Regions from separate parts of the Actinokineospora sp. NPDC004072 genome, predicted to be linked through region 1. Evidence: riboswitches for the same ligand, from Rfam matches in the RefSeq annotation. Region 1 holds a riboswitch; the other holds the start of a gene.
The links. Region 1 has a riboswitch for glycine ahead of gcvP (aminomethyl-transferring glycine dehydrogenase). Riboswitches for the same ligand answer to the same signal wherever they lie in the genome.
Positions count from the first base shown of each region.

Region 1 (8,779 bases):
TGATCTGCCACGGGCCGTGGACGCTGGTCGAGGCCGACGTGCTGCGCGGCAGGCGGATCACCTCGTGGCCCAGCCTCAAGACCGACATCCGCAACGCGGGCGGGGACTGGGTCGACGCCGAGGTGGTGGTCTGCGAGGGCGCGCCGAGCACCCTGGTGTCCAGCCGCAAGCCCGACGACCTGCCCGCCTTCTGCCGGACCCTGGTCGAGGTGTTCGAGCGGTCGTAACTACGCTCCGCGCGTGACGACGGAACCCGCGGACAAGATCTGGACGATCCCCAACGCCCTGAGCGTGCTGCGCCTGGCGGGCGTCCCGGTGTTCCTGTACCTGCTGCTGGTGCCGAAGGCCGACGGCTGGGCCCTGGCCATCCTGGTGCTCAGCGGGGTCACCGACTGGCTCGACGGCAAGATCGCCCGCTGGCTGGACCAGACCTCCCGGCTCGGGGTGCTGCTGGACCCGGCCGCCGACCGGCTCTACACGCTGGCCACGATCGTCGCGTTCGTCGTGCGCGACATCGTGCCGCTGTGGGTGGCCGTGGCGCTGGTGGCCAGGGACCTCGTCGTCGGCGTGTGCATCGCGGTGCTGCGGCGCAACGGCTTCGGGCCGCCGGAGGTCACCTACATCGGCAAGGCGGCCACGTTCAACCTGATGTACGCCTTCCCGCTGCTCCTGCTGGCCCAGGGCGGTTCGACGGCCGCCCAGATCGCCCGGCCGTTCGCCTACGCGCTGGCGATCTGGGGCGGGGTGCTGTTCATCTGGTCCGGTCTGCTCTACCTCGTGCAGACCCGCGCCGCGTTGCGATCTTGAGACGATCTCCCGCCGGACGGGGGAGCCACCCTCACCACTGCTGATCGCGCACGGTACGTTTGGCACTGTTCAACGGAGTCGACCCAGCAGGAGGAGAGCTCACGTGAGCACCAACGACGGGCCCGGAATCCCGCCGGAGCAGTCTCCCGAGCGGACCTCGGTCTTCCGGGCCGACTTCCTGAACGAGGGCGCCCCCACCCCGGCGCCGGAGCCCGCTGTCGCTGGTGTCGACGCCCTGCCGCACGGCTCGGCCCTGCTCGTGGTCAAGCGCGGCCCCAACGCGGGCTCGCGCTTCCTGCTGGACCGGGACACCACCAGCGCCGGGCGCCACCCCGACAGCGACATCTTCCTCGACGACGTGACCGTCTCCCGCCGCCACGCCGAGTTCCGCCGGGAGGGCGGGGAGTTCGTGGTCATCGACGTGGGCAGCCTCAACGGCACCTACGTCAACCGCGAGCCGGTCGACCAGGCCGTGCTGGCCGGTGGCGACGAGGTGCAGATCGGCAAGTTCCGGCTCGTCTTCCTGACCGGCCCGAGCGCGGGCGCGTAAGGCCGATGTCGGCGGTCGGGCGACCGACGCGGGACGGGGCGACCATCGGGGCGGTGCTGGCGCGGCTGCGCCCGGAGTTCCCCGACGTCACCATCTCCAAGATCCGCTTCTTGGAGGCCGAGGGCCTGGTCAGCCCGCAGCGCTCCGCGGCGGGCTACCGCCGGTTCTCCGACGCCGACGTCGCCCGCCTGCGGTTCGTGCTGGCCGCCCAGCGCGACCACTACCTGCCGCTGAAGGTCATCCGCGAGCGCTTGGACGCAGGCGCCGCCCTGCCCGCCGCGCCCAAGCCCGCCGCCGCCGACCGGCTCAGCCGCGAGGAGGTCATCGCGCACACCGGGGTGTCCCCGGCCCTGATGGCCGAGCTGGAGCAGTACGGCCTGGTCCGGCCCGACGACAACGGCCGCTACGACCCCGACGGCGTGCAGATCGTGCGGATCGCCGCCGCGCTGGGCGGCTACGGCCTCGAACCGCGGCACCTGCGCGCGTTCCGCGCCGCGGCGGACCGGGAGCTGGGCCTGCTGGAGCAGGTCGTCGTCCCGCTGTACCGCCAGCGCGACCAGCGCAAGGCCGCCGAGCAGGCCCGGGAATTGACCGGGCTGTCGGTGGGGTTGCATACGCTGTTGGTCAAGTCCGGTTTGCGGCGGGTGACCGGCCAGTGATCAAGCCCGTCGCCGGATTGTCCGGCATCGGCTGCCCTCGGCGGGTAGCGTCGATGCCAGGCGATAAGCGATGCTCGGTGATACGGGACGCCGGTGCCCCAGCGAGCGGAGGGAGGCGAGCCCGATGAGCAGCGAGATGCGCGTGGTGGGCGTGCGGGTGGAGCTGCCTGCCAACCAGCCGATCCTGTTGCTGCGCGAGACCGAGGGCGATCGGTACCTGCCGATCTGGATCGGGTCGGTCGAGGCGACCGCGATCGCGCTGGAGCAGCAGGGGGTGCGACCCGCCCGGCCGTTGACCCACGACCTCCTCAAGGACGTCATCGGCGCGCTCGGCCGGGAACTTGAGCAGGTGCGGATCACGGATCTGCGGGAGGGCACGTTCTACGCCGAGCTGGTCTTCGACGGCGACATCCGCGTCTCCGCCCGGCCCAGCGACTCGGTGGCCCTCGCGCTGCGGGTGGGCGTGCCCATCCACGCCGAGGACTCCGTCCTGCAGGAGGCCGGGCTCGTCATCCCCGACGAGCAGGAGGACGAGGTGGAGAAGTTCCGCGAGTTCCTCGACTCGGTCTCCCCGGAGGACTTCCGCGGGGCCGACACCTAGCCCCGCGGCCATCTCCGACCGTGCGGTTCGGCGCGCCTCCGCGCGTCGCGTTGACCCCCGGGCGGGGGCGTCTTACCGTCGGAGACGAGCCGATTCGCGCCGGTGTGCGAGCCCACCGGCGCGAGTGGCGCGGCCGAGGCGTTCCCACCGAGCGGAACGGGCGGTCTCGTTCGCCGGTCGCCAGACCGGACGAGGGGAGGCAGGCGTGTTGGAGCACGGTTCCGCAATGGGGGAGCACGCGGACGACGCCGAGCAGGGCGAGCTGTTCCCGGACTCATCGCTGCCCGACGAGCTGGTCGGCTACCGCGGCCCCGCGGCGTGCCAGATCGCGGGCATCACCTACCGCCAACTCGACTACTGGGCCCGCACCGACCTGGTGGTGCCCACCATCCGCAGCGCCCACGGCTCGGGGTCCCAACGGCTGTACTCGTTCAAGGACGTCCTGGTCCTGAAGGTGGTCAAGCGCCTGCTGGACACCGGCGTCTCCCTCCAGAACATCCGCGTGGCGGTAGACCACCTCCGCCGCAGAGGCGTCCGCGACCTGGCCAAGATCACCCTCTTCAGCGACGGCACCACCGTCTACGAGTGCACCTCCCCCGAAGAGGTCGTCGACCTCCTCCGCGGCGGCCAGGGCGTCTTCGGCATCGCCGTCAGCGGCGCCATCCGCGAAATCACCGGCACCATCCACGAATTCCCCGCCGAACGAGCCGACGGCGCCGTAATCACCGACGACGAACTGACCCAACGCCGAAAAGCCAGGTCAGCAGGCTAACCCGAACCAGGGAAGCAAGCCACCGGCGCGGAAGCCGGACGACACGGCAGCCGGAAACCCGGAAAGCCGGACGACATGGCACCCGGATAGCCGGACGGCACGGAATCCAGGAAGCCGAGACGCCGGATAGCAGCGCAACCACCCACCCAACAGGAACGCGCCCCCGCCCAAGTGTCCGATGGGGTGGACTCGCATTCGCGGGGAGCGAAACGCCGCTAAACTTGCGGGGGCGTGAACGGGCTTCGCCCGCATCGCCGCTCTTCACGCCCAAGCGGCGTTTCGCTTAGGGGTCCCCGCGAATGCGAGTTCACCCCATCGGACCCACCACCCAAGCCGCGCAACCCGCCCACCAAACCGCGCGACCCACCCACCAAACCGCGGGACGACCCACCGACCCGCCACCCCGCGCAACCACGCCACGCAGGGCAGCAACGCCGCCCAAGCCCCATCAGGCGGCCAGCACCGGACTGTGACGCCCGCCACCAAGCCCGCCCAACCGGCCCACCCCCACCTTCCAGCTACACTCACCCACGTCGCAGATCCCGCGCGGGAGAGTCCGGCGGGCCCCACCAGGCCCAACCCGGCGCCGAAGGAGCAAATCCTCCCCGGAACCTCTCAGGCACCCAGGACCGCACGGGGTAGACACCTCTGGAAAGCGGGCTGGCCGGGTACCCCCGGCACGGCCCCGCCGAAGGTGCAAGTCCGCCGCGGCGGACGAAGCTCTCAGGCGCCCTCAACTCGGGCACGGACAGAGGGGGAGGGCTGGCGGAACACCCGTACCGTCGGCCCGACCCGGTACTGCCCGTCTGAGGAGCCCGCCGATGAGCGACCGCATCCCCCTCGCCGCGCTGGAGCACGGCACCCCCTTCGCCGACCGGCACATCGGCCCGCGGCCCGCCGAGCTGGACCGGATCCTGGGCACCGTCGGCGTCGGGTCGCTGGACGAGCTGGCCGAGCAGGCCGTGCCCGCCGCCATCCGGGAGGACGGGCTGCGGCTGGACCTGCCCGCCCCGGCGACGGAGGCCGAGGCGCTGGCCGAGCTGCGCGCGCTGGCCGAGAGCAACCGCACGCTGCACCCGATGATCGGCCTGGGGTACTACGGCACGGTCACCCCGCCCGTCATCCGCCGCAACGTGCTGGAGAGCCCGGCCTGGTACACCGCGTACACCCCTTACCAGCCGGAGATCAGCCAGGGCAGGCTCGAAGCGCTGCTCAACTTCCAGACGATGGTCGCCGAGCTGGTCGGCCTGCCCACGGCGAACGCCTCCATGCTGGACGAGGCGACCGCGGCGGCCGAGGCGATGACGCTGCTGCGCCGGGCCGGGCGGGCCAAGTCGAACCGGTTCGTGGTCGACGCCGACACCTTCCCGCAGACGATCGCCGTGGTCGAGACCCGCGCCGAGCCGCTGGGCATCGAGGTCGTCGTCGCCGACCTGGCCGGGGGCCTGCCCGAGGGCGACTTCTTCGGCGTCCTGCTGGCCTACCCGGGCGCCTCCGGCGCGGTGGTCGACCACGCCGCGCTCATCGCCGCGGCGCACGAGCGCGGGGCGAAGGTGGCCGTGGCCGCCGACCTGCTGGCCCTGACCGTGCTGCGCGCCCCGGGCGAGATTGGCGCGGACGTCGTCGTCGGCACCACCCAGCGCTTCGGCGTGCCGATGGGCTTCGGCGGCCCGCACGCCGGGTACATGGCCGTCACCGCCGGTCTGGAGCGCCAGCTCCCCGGCCGCCTCGTGGGCGTGTCGACCGACGCCGACGGCAACCTGGCCTACCGCCTGGCCCTCCAGACGCGCGAGCAGCACATCCGCCGCGAGAAGGCCACCTCCAACATCTGCACCGCGCAGGTCCTGCTGGCCGTCGTCGCGTCGATGTACGCCGTCTACCACGGGCCGGAGGGCTTGAAGGCCATCGCCACCCGCGTGCACCGCATGGCCGCCGTGCTGGCGGCCGGGCTGCGCGCGGGCGGGGTCGAGGTCGTCCACGACGGCTTCTTCGACACCGTGGTCGCCCGGGTCCCCGGCAAGGCGGCCGAGGTCGTCGCCCGCGCCCGCGAGCTGGCGGTCAACCTGCGCCTGGTCGACGCCGACCACGTGGGCATCTCCACCGGCGAGACCACCACGCGCGCCCACCTGGCCGCCGTGTGGTCGGCCTTCGGCGTGACCGCCGACGCCGACGCCCTCGACGCCGGCACCGACGACGCCCTCCCGCAGGGCCTGCTGCGCACCAGCGACTACCTGACCCACCCGGTCTTCTCCACCCACCACTCCGAGACCGCGCTGCTGCGCTACCTGCGCATGCTCTCGGACAAGGACGTCGCGCTCGACCGCAGCATGATCCCGCTGGGCTCCTGCACGATGAAGCTCAACGCGACCGCCGAGATGGAGCCCATCACCTGGCCGGGCTTCGCCGAGCTGCACCCGTTCGCGCCGGTCGAGGACGCCCAGGGCATCCTCAAGGTGATCGCCGACCTGGAGGGCTGGCTGGCCGCGGTCACCGGCTACGACGCGGTCAGCATCCAGCCGAACGCGGGCAGCCAGGGCGAGTTCGCCGGGCTGCTGGCCATCCGCGCCTACCACCGCTCGCAGGGCCACGGCGAGCGCGACGTCTGCCTGATCCCCTCCAGCGCGCACGGCACCAACGCCGCCAGCGCGGTCATGGCCGGCATGCGCGTCGTGGTCGTCAAGTGCGACGACGCGGGCAACATCGACATGGACCACCTGCGGTCCACCATCGACGCCCACCGCGACGACCTCGCCGCCATCATGATCACCTACCCGTCGACGCACGGGGTGTACGAGGACACCGTGCGCGAGGTGTGCGGGCTGGTGCACGACGCGGGCGGGCAGGTCTACGTCGACGGCGCGAACCTCAACGCGCTCATCGGCCTGGCCCGTTACGGCAAGTTCGGCTCCGACGTCTCGCACCTGAACCTGCACAAGACCTTCTGCATCCCGCACGGCGGCGGCGGCCCGGGCGTCGGCCCGATCGGCGTGCGCGCGCACCTGGCGCCGTTCCTGCCCAACCACCCGCTCCAGCCGACCGCGGGCCCGGCGACCGGCGTCGGCCCGATCAGCGCGGCGCCGTGGGGCAGCGCGTCGATCCTGCCGATCTCGTGGGCCTACGTGCGGATGATGGGCGCCGACGGGCTCAAGCGGGCCACGCTGACCGCGGTCGCGGCGGCCAACTACGTCGCCCGCAGGCTCGGCGAGCACTACCCGGTGCTCTACACCGGAAAGGGCGGTTTCGTCGCCCACGAGTGCATCCTCGACCTGCGCCCGCTCACCAAGTCCTCCGGCATCACCGTCGACGACGTGGCCAAGCGGCTGGCCGACTACGGCATCCACGCCCCGACGATGAGCTTCCCGGTCGCGGGCACGCTGATGGTCGAGCCGACCGAGAGCGAGGACCTGGCCGAGCTGGACCGCTTCTGCGCGGCCATGATCGCCATCCGGTCCGAGGTGGACAAGGTGGCCGCCGGGGTCTGGCCCGCCGACGACAACCCGCTGGTGAACGCCCCGCACACGGCGGCGAGCATCGCGGCCAAGTGGGACCACCCCTACAGCCGCGAGGAGGCCGCCTTCCCGACCGGCTCGACCGCGGCGAAGGTGTGGCCGCCGGTGCGGCGCATCGACGGGGCCAAGGGCGACCGCAACCTCGTCTGCTCCTGCCCGCCGCTGGACGCCTACGCCTGAGCGCCGCGGGGCAGCGCCCGCTTAGGACAATGAGGTGACAAAACCACGTCGTGGGCGATCATCGGCGCGCTGACGCGCTAGGTTGCGGTCCGTACCCACAGTGCTCCACTGTGTGAAAGGACCGCGTCGATGGTCGCCCACGACGAGCGCACGGACACCTTCCCCCGGGTCGCGGCCGCGGTGCCCGACCGCGACGACAGCACCCGCTACCTGTGCGCAGCGGCCCACCTGAGCCCCGACTACGCCGACCGCGCCGTCGCCGAGATGCTGGTCGAGCCGACCAGGGCCACCGCCCCGTCGCCGGGCATCGATGCGGGCGCGGTGCTGGCCGAGGCGGTCCAGGCGCGGGTGCGGGTGCGGCTGGTGGCGGCCGTGGCGCTGGTCTTCGCCGTGCTGCTGGCGGTGCTGTGGCCGGTCTGGCTGCTGGTGTGGCTGCTGTTCGCCGTCCCGGTGGTGCTGGTGCGCGGGGGCAGGCTCGCGCGGATGGCACGCGGCTCGTTCCGCTTCCAGGTCGGCGGGTACAGCCCGCGCGGCCGGGTGGGCGGTGCGGTCGCGGTGCTGGTGCTGCTCGCCCTGCTGTTCACGACGATGTACGGCGTCACCGAGGAGCAGTGGGAGCTGGACCCGCTGGCGCTGGTGGTGATCGTCCCCCTCTTCGCCGTGCTGGCCGCGAACCGCATCGTCGTCAACCGGCTGATCACCCAGCGGTTCCAGCGCCGCATCGGCCACCAGCCGTCGCCGTCGGCGCGGCTGGACACCCAGCTGATGGCGTTCAGTCCGGCGCTGACCGAGATGGTCCGCCAGCGCTACCTGCCCGCGGTCGAGTCGCTGGCCGACTCGGAGCGGGGCGCGGTCGAGAAGGTGCCGCTGGTGGTGCACCGCGGCTACGACCCGTTCGTCGGCGCGGGGGCCGCGCACCGGCCGTGGTCGATGGCGATCCCGCTGGAGCGCAACCCGCACGCCGCCGAGCACCAGCCGCTGTCGACCGCCCGGCTGCTCGACGCCATCAGCGGCGAGATCGAGGCGCTGCGCGACTCCGGCCCGCTCTCCCCGAGCGGCCGCTTCGCCCGGCTCATCACCGAGGACATGGTGGCGATCAGCTCCGACGAGCTGGTCGAGCACCTGGGCGCGGTGGAGGGCAGGCCGTTCATCCGCGACGAGACCAGCCGCCCGCACACCCACATCTCCCGCGGGCGGGCCCTGGCCCTGCGCGACCAGCCGGTCGAGTGGGCCCGCCACTACCGCCGGTTCACCGTGCTGACCTGGGACCACGACCTGATCCTGTCGGTGTACCTGCACGTGGCGATGAACGAGACGACCCTCTACATCGAGTGGACGCCGTGCGTGCTGCGGCCCATCAAGGCCGAGTACCGCGAGATCGACACCCGCAGGCACGACACCGGCCGCGCGCTGCGGCAGGCGCTGGTGGACCTGGTGGCCTTCCCCGCCGAGCTGCCCGCGAACACGACCCGGCTGTTCACCGTGCTGCGGCCGCTCAAGGTCGAGCGCGGCATGGTGAACCCCGACAAGTACGGCGCGCTGAGCAGCCTGCGCGAGTTCGCCGCCGACAACGACGTCCGCAACTACTTCCAGCGCCTCGACGTCGACCGCTACCTCAAGATCATGCACACCCGGGCCATCCGCGCGGTCAGCGCGCTGCTGGCCGAGGCGGGCTACCTGCGGGCCTCGCTGGAGCAGCAG
Region 1 covers NZ_JBSGHB010000006.1:240,872-249,650, reverse strand. Annotated here, with positions in the region: gene ACWEPX_RS11915 (type 1 glutamine amidotransferase domain-containing protein) at 1-227, shown strand, start outside; gene ACWEPX_RS11910 (CDP-alcohol phosphatidyltransferase family protein) at 241-807, shown strand; gene garA (glycogen accumulation regulator GarA) at 911-1,357, shown strand; gene ftsR (transcriptional regulator FtsR) at 1,363-2,016, shown strand; gene ACWEPX_RS11895 (bifunctional nuclease family protein) at 2,141-2,617, shown strand; gene ACWEPX_RS11890 (MerR family transcriptional regulator) at 2,844-3,389, shown strand; glycine riboswitch at 3,927-4,031, shown strand; glycine riboswitch at 4,032-4,151, shown strand; gene gcvP (aminomethyl-transferring glycine dehydrogenase) at 4,211-7,078, shown strand; gene ACWEPX_RS11880 (hypothetical protein) at 7,208-8,779, shown strand, end outside.

Region 2 (8,779 bases), on a different contig from region 1:
CCCAGCTCACCGTTGAAGTCGTTCCAGTCGACCCAGGTGGCCTGCTCCTTCACCGGGCGGCCGTTCACCACGTCGTCCACCGTCCAGTGCGGCTCGCGCAGGGCGGAGTAGTTGGCGGTGTTGGTGATGAAGCCGTGGACCATGTTGAGGTTCGCGCCCTCGCGGCCTGCGATGGAGGCGAACATCCGCGCCGAGGCGTGGAAGTTGTCGTACTGGGGAACCGGGTCGCCCCAGCCGATCCAGCCGTGGTGGCCCGCGTCGATGTAGTTGTAGACGTTCGGGATCGAGCCGCCGAGGTTGGCGACGGCGTAGGCGACGCCGTTCTGGTAGTTCTCGTTCTGCTTCATCACGTCGCACTGGGGCGTCGCGGTGTTGCGGGGCGAGACGTTGGTGACCAGGTTGGGCAGCGAGTCGATCTCGATGACGGCGACGATGCGCAGCTCGGAGTACTCCGGCCGGGCCAGGATGTCGGCGATGACGTCGATGTACTCGCTCTTGTACCGCGGCAGCTCGGTCGGGCCGAGCTCGCCGTTGGAGGCCAGGGCGGCGCAGTCGCGGCCCGGCAGGTTGTAGATGACGACCTGGAACACCAGCTCACCGGTGGGCGAGGCGGCCAGCTGGCGCACGGCCTCGTCCAGGTGGTCGGCCAGGCCCATCGTCCCCGTGGTCGGGGAGCCGTTGCCGTGGATGGCGCTGATGCGGTCCATCCACACGCCGGTGGGCTGGTTGGCGATCCGCGAGCCGCCCGGCTCGGCCTGCGCGCGCGCCTTCCACTGCGGGTTGACGTACACGCTCGCACCGAGGTACGGGTTGTCCACCTTGGCGCCCGGGTTGTTGTTGCCCGTGGTGGTGGTCGTCGTGGTCGTCGTCGTGGTGGTGGTCGTGGTCGTGGTGGGCGGGATGGTGCCGGTGCACACCGTTCCGTTGAGCCGGAACTGCGCGGGCGCCGGGTTGGACCCGTTCCACGAGCCGTTGAAGCCGGGGATGACCGTCGCGCCGGTCGCCAGGGACGGGGACCAGCCCGGGTTGCGCACGGTCACCCGGTTGCCCGACTGGCTGAACTCGCCGCTCCACCCCTGCTGGATCCGCTGCCCCGCGGTGAAGTCCCACTCCAGCGTCCAGCCGCCGGAGATCGGGTCGCCGAGGTTGGTGACCGACACGTTGGCCCCGAAGCCGCCGGGCCACTGGTTGGTCACCTGGTAGTCGACCCGGCAGCCGGGCGCGGCGCTGGCGGTGGTCGTGTTGGCCACGACGAGCGTCGCGGACAGGGCCGCCACCGACGTCACCGCCATCGCCCCGGCCAGCCTTCGTGATCGGCCAATCTTGCGCAGACTCATGCATCGCCTCCTTGCGAGCAGATCGCCGTCTGAGAGCGCTCCCAGAGGATCACGAGCGTTCCGGCATCCGCCGCAAGACTGGGTGGTTGCAGGTTGGGAGCGCTCCCAGCAGTGACCGTAACCCAGGACACACCGCGGTGACAAGACCGTCACCGAAGGAAACTGGGAGCGCTCTCAGCCAGTGGTCAGCACTCGATGACGTTCAGCGCGAGGCCGCCGCGCGCGGTCTCCTTGTACTTGGTGTGCATGTCCGCGCCGGTCTCGCGCATGGTCTTGATCACCTTGTCGAGGTGCACGACGTGCGTCCCGTCGCCCTGCAGGGCCATGCGCGAGGCGTGGATGGCCTTGGTGGAGCCCACCGCGTTGCGCTCGATGCACGGGATCTGGACCAGCCCGCCCACGGGGTCGCAGGTCAGCCCGAGGTGGTGCTCCAGGGCGATCTCCGCGGCGTTCTCCACCTGCGCGACGCTGCCGCCGCGCACCGCGGTCAGCCCGGCGGCGGCCATCGCGGCGGCCGAGCCGACCTCGCCCTGGCAGCCGACCTCGGCGCCGGAGATCGAGGCCGTCTCCTTGAGCACGACGCCCACCGCGGCCGCGGTCAGCAGGAAGTCGACCACGCCGTCGTCGGAGGCGCCGGGGATGAACCTGGTGTAGTAGTGCAGGACCGCCGGGATGATGCCCGCCGCGCCGTTGGTCGGGGCGGTGACCACGCGCCCGCCCGCAGCGTTCTCCTCGTTGACCGCCAGGGCGAACAGGCTCACCCAGTCCATGACGTAGAGCGGGTCGTGCGCGCCGTCCTCGGCCAGCAGCTTCTCGTGCAGCGCCTTGGCCCGGCGCGGCACCTTCAGCCCGCCGGGGAGCACGCCGTCGGCGGCGCAGCCGCGCGCCACGCAGTCGCGCATGACCGCCCAGATGTCCAGCAGCCCGGAGCGCACCTCGGCCTCGCTGCGCCAGGACAGCTCGTTGGCCAGCATCACGCCCGCGATCGACAGCCCCGACGACGCGCAGTGCTCCAGCAGCTCGGCGGCGGTGCGGAAGGGGTAGGCCACGGGCGTGGTGTCGGCGGAGATCACCGGTCCGTCCGCGGAGGACTCGTCCTTGACGAAGCCGCCGCCGACGGAGTAGTACGTCCGCGCGGCCAGCTCGGCGCCCGCGGCGTCGTAGGCGGCGAACGTCATCCCGTTGGGGTGCAGGGGAAGCGTCTTGCGGCGGTGCAGCACGAGGTCGTCGTCGTAGGAGAACGCGATCTCGTGGGCGCCCATGAGGCGCAGCCGCCCGGACGAGCGGATCTCGGCCACCCGGGTGGGCACGGTGGCGGTGTCGACCTCCTCGGGCCGCTCGCCCTCCAGGCCCAGCAGGACGGCCTTGTCGCTGCCGTGCCCGTGCCCGGTCGCGCCGAGCGAGCCGAACAGCTCGCAGCGCACCCGCGCCACCGCGGGCAGGTCCAGGGCGGAGACGAACATCAGGGCGGCCCGCATGGGACCGACGGTGTGGGAGCTCGACGGCCCGATGCCGACGCTGAAGAGATCGAAGACGCTGACGGCCACGACGTTGGGACCTTCCGGGTTCGCGTGCCGGGCGGGGCCGGGGTCGCCGACCCCGCCCGGGACGTGCTCAGCCCAGCTCTGGATAGAGCGGGCGGCGCTTGACCAGCAGGTCGACCCGCTCGCGCAGGGCCTGCTTGGTCGCCTCGTCGAAGTCGGGACGAAGCGCGACGGCGATGATGTCGGCCACCTCGGTGAAGTCCTCGGCGTCGAAGCCGCGGGTGGCCAGCGCGGGGGTGCCGATGCGCAGCCCCGAGGTCACCATCGGGGGGCGCGGGTCGAACGGGACGGCGTTGCGGTTGACGGTGATGCCGACCGAGTGCAGCCGGTCCTCGGCCTGCTGGCCGTCCAGCGTCGACTCCACCAGGTCCACCAGCACCAGGTGCACGTCGGTGCCGCCGGAGGACACCTTGACGCCGACCTCGCGGCAGTCCGGCCGGGACAGCCGCTCGGCCAGGATCTTGGCGCCCTCCAGCACGCGGCGCTGGCGCTCGGCGAACTCCTCCGACGCCGCGATCTTGAACGAGACCGCCTTGGCCGCGATCACGTGCTCCAGCGGGCCGCCCTGCTGGCCGGGGAAGACCGCCGAGTTGACCTTCTTGGCCAGGTCCTTGGTGCACAGGACCACGCCGCCGCGGGGGCCGCCGAGGGTCTTGTGGGTGGTGGTGGTCACCAGCTGGGCGTGCGGGACCGGGTTGGGGTGCAGCCCGGCGGCCACGAGCCCGGCGAAGTGCGCCATGTCGACCATGAGCAGCGCGCCCACCGAGTCGGCGATCTCGCGGAACTTGGCGAAGTCGAGCTGGCGGGGGTAGGCCGACCAGCCCGCGATGACCAGCTTCGGCTTGTGCTCGGCGGCCAGCGCGGCGACCTCGTCCATGTCGACCAGGCCGGTGTCCTTGTCGACGTGGTAGGCCACGACGTTGTAGAGCTTGCCCGAGAAGTTGATCTTCATCCCGTGCGTCAGGTGGCCGCCGTGGGCCAGGTCCAGGCCCAGGATCGTGTCGCCGGGCTTGAGCACGGCCATCATCGCCGCGGCGTTGGCCTGCGCGCCGGAGTGCGGCTGGACGTTGGCGTGCTCGGCGCCGAAGAGGGCCTTGACCCGCTCGATGGCCAGCGTCTCCACCACGTCGACGTGCTCGCAGCCGCCGTAGTAGCGGCGGCCGGGGTAGCCCTCGGCGTACTTGTTGGTCAGCACCGAGCCCTGGGCCTGGAGCACGCCCAGCGGGGCGAAGTTCTCCGAGGCGATCATCTCCAGGGTGCCCTGCTGGCGGCGCAGCTCGGCGTCGACCGCGGCGGCGACCTCGGGGTCGACCGCGGCGAGGTCGGCGGAGAAGGAGGTCATCTCAGCCCTCTTCCTTGGTCAGCTCGGCGTAGGCGTCGGCGTCGAGCAGCTCCAGGGCGCCGGTGACCCGGAAGCGGAACAGCCAGCCGTCGCCGAACGGGTCGGTGTTGACCAGCTCGGGGGTGTCGACCACCGCCTCGTTGATCTCGACGACCTCGCCGTCGGCGGGGGCGTACAGCTCGCTGACCGACTTGGTGGACTCGATCTCGCCGCACGGCTCGCCCGCGACGAGGGTGTCGCCGACCGCGGGCAGCTGCACGTACACCACGTCACCGAGCGCGCCTGCGGCGTAGGCGGTGATCCCCACGGTGGCGGCGGCCGGATCGGCCGCGTCGACCCACTCGTGCTCCTCCGTGTAGGACAGGTTCTGCGGGTTGCTCATGTCGGTGTCGACTCTCCTGGCTCAGGCGGGACGCTGGTAGAAGGGCAGGGCCACGACCTCGACGGGGGCCTTCGCGCCCCGGATGTCGACGGTCAACGCCGTTCCCGGCACGCTGAGGGCGGCGGGGACGTAGGCCATCGCGATCGGGTGCCCGAGGGTCGGCGAGAGCGCGCCGCTGGTGACAGTACCGACCGGGGTGGACTCGCCGTCGAGCACGGAGTACCCGTGGCGCGGCGCGCGGCGGCCCTCCCCGCGCAGCCCGACGAGCGCGCGGTCGGCCCCCTGGCGGCGCTCCAGGGCGGCCCGGCCGACGAACTCGGGCTTCTCGAACTTCACGACCCGGCCGAGACCGGCGTCGAAGGGGGTCAGCTCGGCGGTCAGCTCGTTGCCGTAGAGCGGCATCCCGGCCTCCAGGCGCAGGGTGTCGCGGCAGGCCAGCCCGGCGGGGGTGGCGCCCTGCTCGGCGCAGGCTGCCCAGATCGAGGGGGCCTGGTCGGGGGTGGCGTAGATCTCGAAGCCGTCCTCGCCGGTGTAGCCGGTGCGGGCGAGCAGCACGTCGTGGCCCGCGGCGGTGGCGGGCATGCTGGCGTAGTACTTGAGGCCGTCGAGGGCGGCACCGGTCACCGCGCCGACGATGGCCGCCGAGGTCGGGCCCTGCACGGCGATGAGGGCGTACTCGGCGGAGCGGTCGGTGACGGTGGCGTCGAAGCCCGCGGCCCGCTCGACCAGCGCGGCGGCCACCGTGCCGACGTTGGAGGCGTTGGCCACGACCAGGTACTCCTCGTCGGCCAGCCGGTAGACGACCAGGTCGTCGAGGATGCCGCCGTCCTCCGCGCAGAGCATGGTGTAGCGGGCGCGGCCGGGCTTGACCTTGGACAGGGTGCCGACCAGCGCGTGGTCCAGCGCCTGGGCGGCCTGCGGCCCGGTCACCGCGATCTCACCCATGTGGCTGAGGTCGAAGAGCCCGGACGCGGTGCGCACCGCCTTGTGCTCGGCCAGCTCGCTGCCGTAGCGCAGGGGCATGGACCAGCCCGCGAAGTCGGTGAACGACGCGCCGAGGGACTGGTGGACCTCGTGCAGCGGGGACGGTGTGCTCATGGCGTGGGCAGCTCCTTCGACGCGCGGGAATCGAGACGGCAGCGTGCCACGGCGGGCGACGCGCCGCTGACCGGTGGGTGGCGCGGCGAAGGCGGGCGGACGTCGGGCATGGGAGCTCCTGCGGTGGGCGCGGGTCGGCAAGCCGACCCGCTGCGGTGGCGGAACTCCCCCTCTGTCATCGGCACCTGAGAGCTTCGCCGCTCAAGACGGCTTGCACCGTGGGTGAGGCGCTGACCGCGCGCCTGCTTTCCAGAGTGGCCTGGCCTGGGACGGTAGCTTTACCTGAGAGTTTCCGGGGAGTTTGCTCCTTCGGTGCCCCGCGTCGCTTGCGGGGGCTCTCCCGTCCTGGCTCGTACGGCCCGATATGCGGTTGTGCAGGCCAGACACTAGTCCAGCGCGATCCCGAACGGAAGTTCCGACCGCTGCGGGATGACGAGGGTGCGCCCGCCGCGGCCGGATTTCATTTCGGCGAATGCGTCCTCGATGCCCGAAAGGTCCGTGCGCGCGGTGATGAGGGTGGACACGTCCAACTGGCCGCTGCGCACCCAGTCGAGCAGGCGGGGGACGTCCACGGCGGGGTCGATCTCGCCGTAGACGCAGCCGCTGAGGGTGCGGCCGAACCAGTACAGCTCCAGGGCGTTGAACTCGACCTTGGCCTTGGCCGAGCCGACCCCGACCACGACGACGTGGCCGCCGCGCCTGCTGGCCGACCAGGCCGTGCGGATCGCCGCGGGGTGGCCGACGCACTCGATGGCCACGTCGGCGCCGCGGCCGCCGGTCAGGGCGCGGACGGCCTTGCCCGCCTTCTCGTCGGAGCGGATGAAGTGGGTGGCGCCGTGGGCCGCGGCCAGATCGGCCTTGTCCTGCACGTCGAGGGCGATGATCGGGTCGGCGCCTGCGATCCTGGCGGCTTGCAGGACCGACAGGCCCACGCCGCCGAGGCCGACCACGGCGACGGACTGGCCCGGCCGCACCGCGGCGGTGTTGAACACCGCGCCCGCGCCGGTCAGCACCGCGCAGCCGAGCACGGCGGCCTCGGCCAGCGGGATGTCCGCGGGGATCTGGACCGCGCCGCCCTCGGGCACGATCGTCTCCTCGGCGAACGCGCCCGCGCCCAGGCCCGGGTGGAGCGGGGTGCCGTCGGCGAGGGTGGCGTGCGGGGTGCCCGACCAGTCGGCCCGCTCGCACAGGTGCGGCTCGCCCGCCTCGCAGAACCAGCACCCCCGGCACGGCGGGGACCAGTTCAGCAGGACGTGGTCGCCGGGGGCGACGCTGCTCACGCCCTCCCCCACGGCCACGACCACGCCCGCGCCCTCGTGGCCGAGCACGGCCGGGACGGGCTGGCGCAGGGTGCCGTCGGCCAGCGACAGGTCCGAGTGGCACACCCCCGCGGCGGCGATGCGCACCTTCACCCGGCCGGGGCCGGGCTCGCCCAGGGCGATCTCGGTGACCTCCAGCTGCTTGCCCTGCTCAGCCAGCACCGCGGCCCTGACCATGTGCGCTCCTCCCGTCGTGGTCACCCGAGTGTTCCCGACACCCGCGCGTGGCCCTTCAGCAGGTTGCGGGCGATGGTGCGGCGCTGGATCTCGTCGGTGCCCTCGTAGATGCGCAGCAGCCGCAGCTCGCGGTACCAGCGCTCGACGGGCAGCTCGCGGGTGTAGCCCATGCCGCCGTGGATCTGCAGGACGCGGTCGACGATCTCGTTGGCCTTGACCCCGCCGTAGAGCTTGGCGATCGACTGGGCGTGCCGGGAGTCCGCGCCGCGGTCGACCAGCCAGGCCGCGTGCAGCACCAGCCAGCGCAGCGCCTCGATCTCCACCGCGGAGTCGGCGATCATCCACTGGATGGCCTGCCGGTCGGCGATGGGCGCGCCGAAGGTGACGCGGGTGCTGGCGTGCGCCATGGCCATCTCGACCAGCCGCTCGCAGGCGCCCAGCGCGCGGGCGGGCAGCAGGTAGCGGCCCCGGCCGATCCACGCCATCGCCAGCTCGAAGCCCCGGCCGACCTCGCCGAGCACGTTCGCCGCAGGCACGCGCACGTCCTCGAAGACCAGCGCGGCAGGCCCCCACTGGCCCATCGTGTCGATCGGCTCGGAGCGCCAGCCGTCGGCGCGGTCGGCCAGGAAGCAGGTGACGCCCTCCTCGGTGCGGGCGAAGACCATGGCGAAGTCGGCCTCGTGCCCGCCGGTGATGAACGTCTTCTCGCCGTTGATCACCCAGTCGCCGCCGTCGCGGCGGGCGGTGGTGCGGATCGCCCTGGCGTCCGAGCCCGCGCCCGGCTCGCTGATGGCGAAGCACGACCGGCGCTCCCCGGCGATCGTCGGCAGCAGGTAGCGGCGCTTCTGCTCGTCGTCGCCGCGGTAGAGGATGTTGTCGGCGTGCCCGCCGAAGCGGAACGGGACGAACGAGCGGCCCAGCTCGACCTCGACGAGCGCGGTGAGCACCGCGCCCAGGCCCATGCCGCCGTACTCCTCGGGCGTCTGCACGCCCCAGAAGCCGGATTCCCTGGCCTTGAGCTGCAACGCGCGCAACTCGTCGGCGGGCAGGCCGGGCTGGTGGGCGCGCTCGCGCCGCAGCACCTCCGCCTCCAGCGGCATGACTTCCTTGCGGACGAACGTGCGGACCCAGTCGCGGATCTGGGTCTCCTCTTCGGACAGGGCGAAGTCCACGGCCGGCCTAGGCGAACGCGCTGATGCCGGTCAGCGCCCGGCCGATCAGCAGCTTCTGGATCTGGCTGGTGCCCTCGTAGAGGGTCATCACCCGGGCGTCGCGCAGGTACTTGGCGACCGGGTACTCGTCGAGGTAGCCGTAGCCGCCGAAGACCTGGATGGCCAGGTTCGCCGCGCTGACGGCGTTCTCGCTGGCGAAGAGCTTGGCCATCGACGCGACCGTGCCGAAGGGCAGCCCGCGCTCGACCAGGTCGGCGACCCGCCAGACCAGCAGGCGCGCGGCCTCGGTGTTGACGGCCATGTCGGCCAGCATCTGCTGCACGAGCTGGTAGGCGGCGATGGGCTTGCCGAACTGCTCGCGCTCCTTGGCGTACTGCACGCTGGCCTCCAGCGCCCCCCGGGCCAGGC
Region 2 covers NZ_JBSGHB010000002.1:303,172-311,950, reverse strand. Annotated here, with positions in the region: gene ACWEPX_RS03825 (glycoside hydrolase family 6 protein) at 1-1,337, opposite strand, end outside; gene ACWEPX_RS03820 (L-serine ammonia-lyase) at 1,523-2,884, opposite strand; gene ACWEPX_RS03815 (serine hydroxymethyltransferase) at 2,952-4,223, opposite strand; gene gcvH (glycine cleavage system protein GcvH) at 4,225-4,605, opposite strand; gene gcvT (glycine cleavage system aminomethyltransferase GcvT) at 4,627-5,703, opposite strand; glycine riboswitch at 5,964-6,056, opposite strand; gene ACWEPX_RS03800 (alcohol dehydrogenase catalytic domain-containing protein) at 6,090-7,199, opposite strand; gene ACWEPX_RS03795 (acyl-CoA dehydrogenase family protein) at 7,220-8,371, opposite strand; gene ACWEPX_RS03790 (acyl-CoA dehydrogenase family protein) at 8,379-8,779, opposite strand, start outside.
Region 2: another riboswitch for glycine. It lies ahead of gcvT (glycine cleavage system aminomethyltransferase GcvT); the one in region 1 lies ahead of gcvP (aminomethyl-transferring glycine dehydrogenase).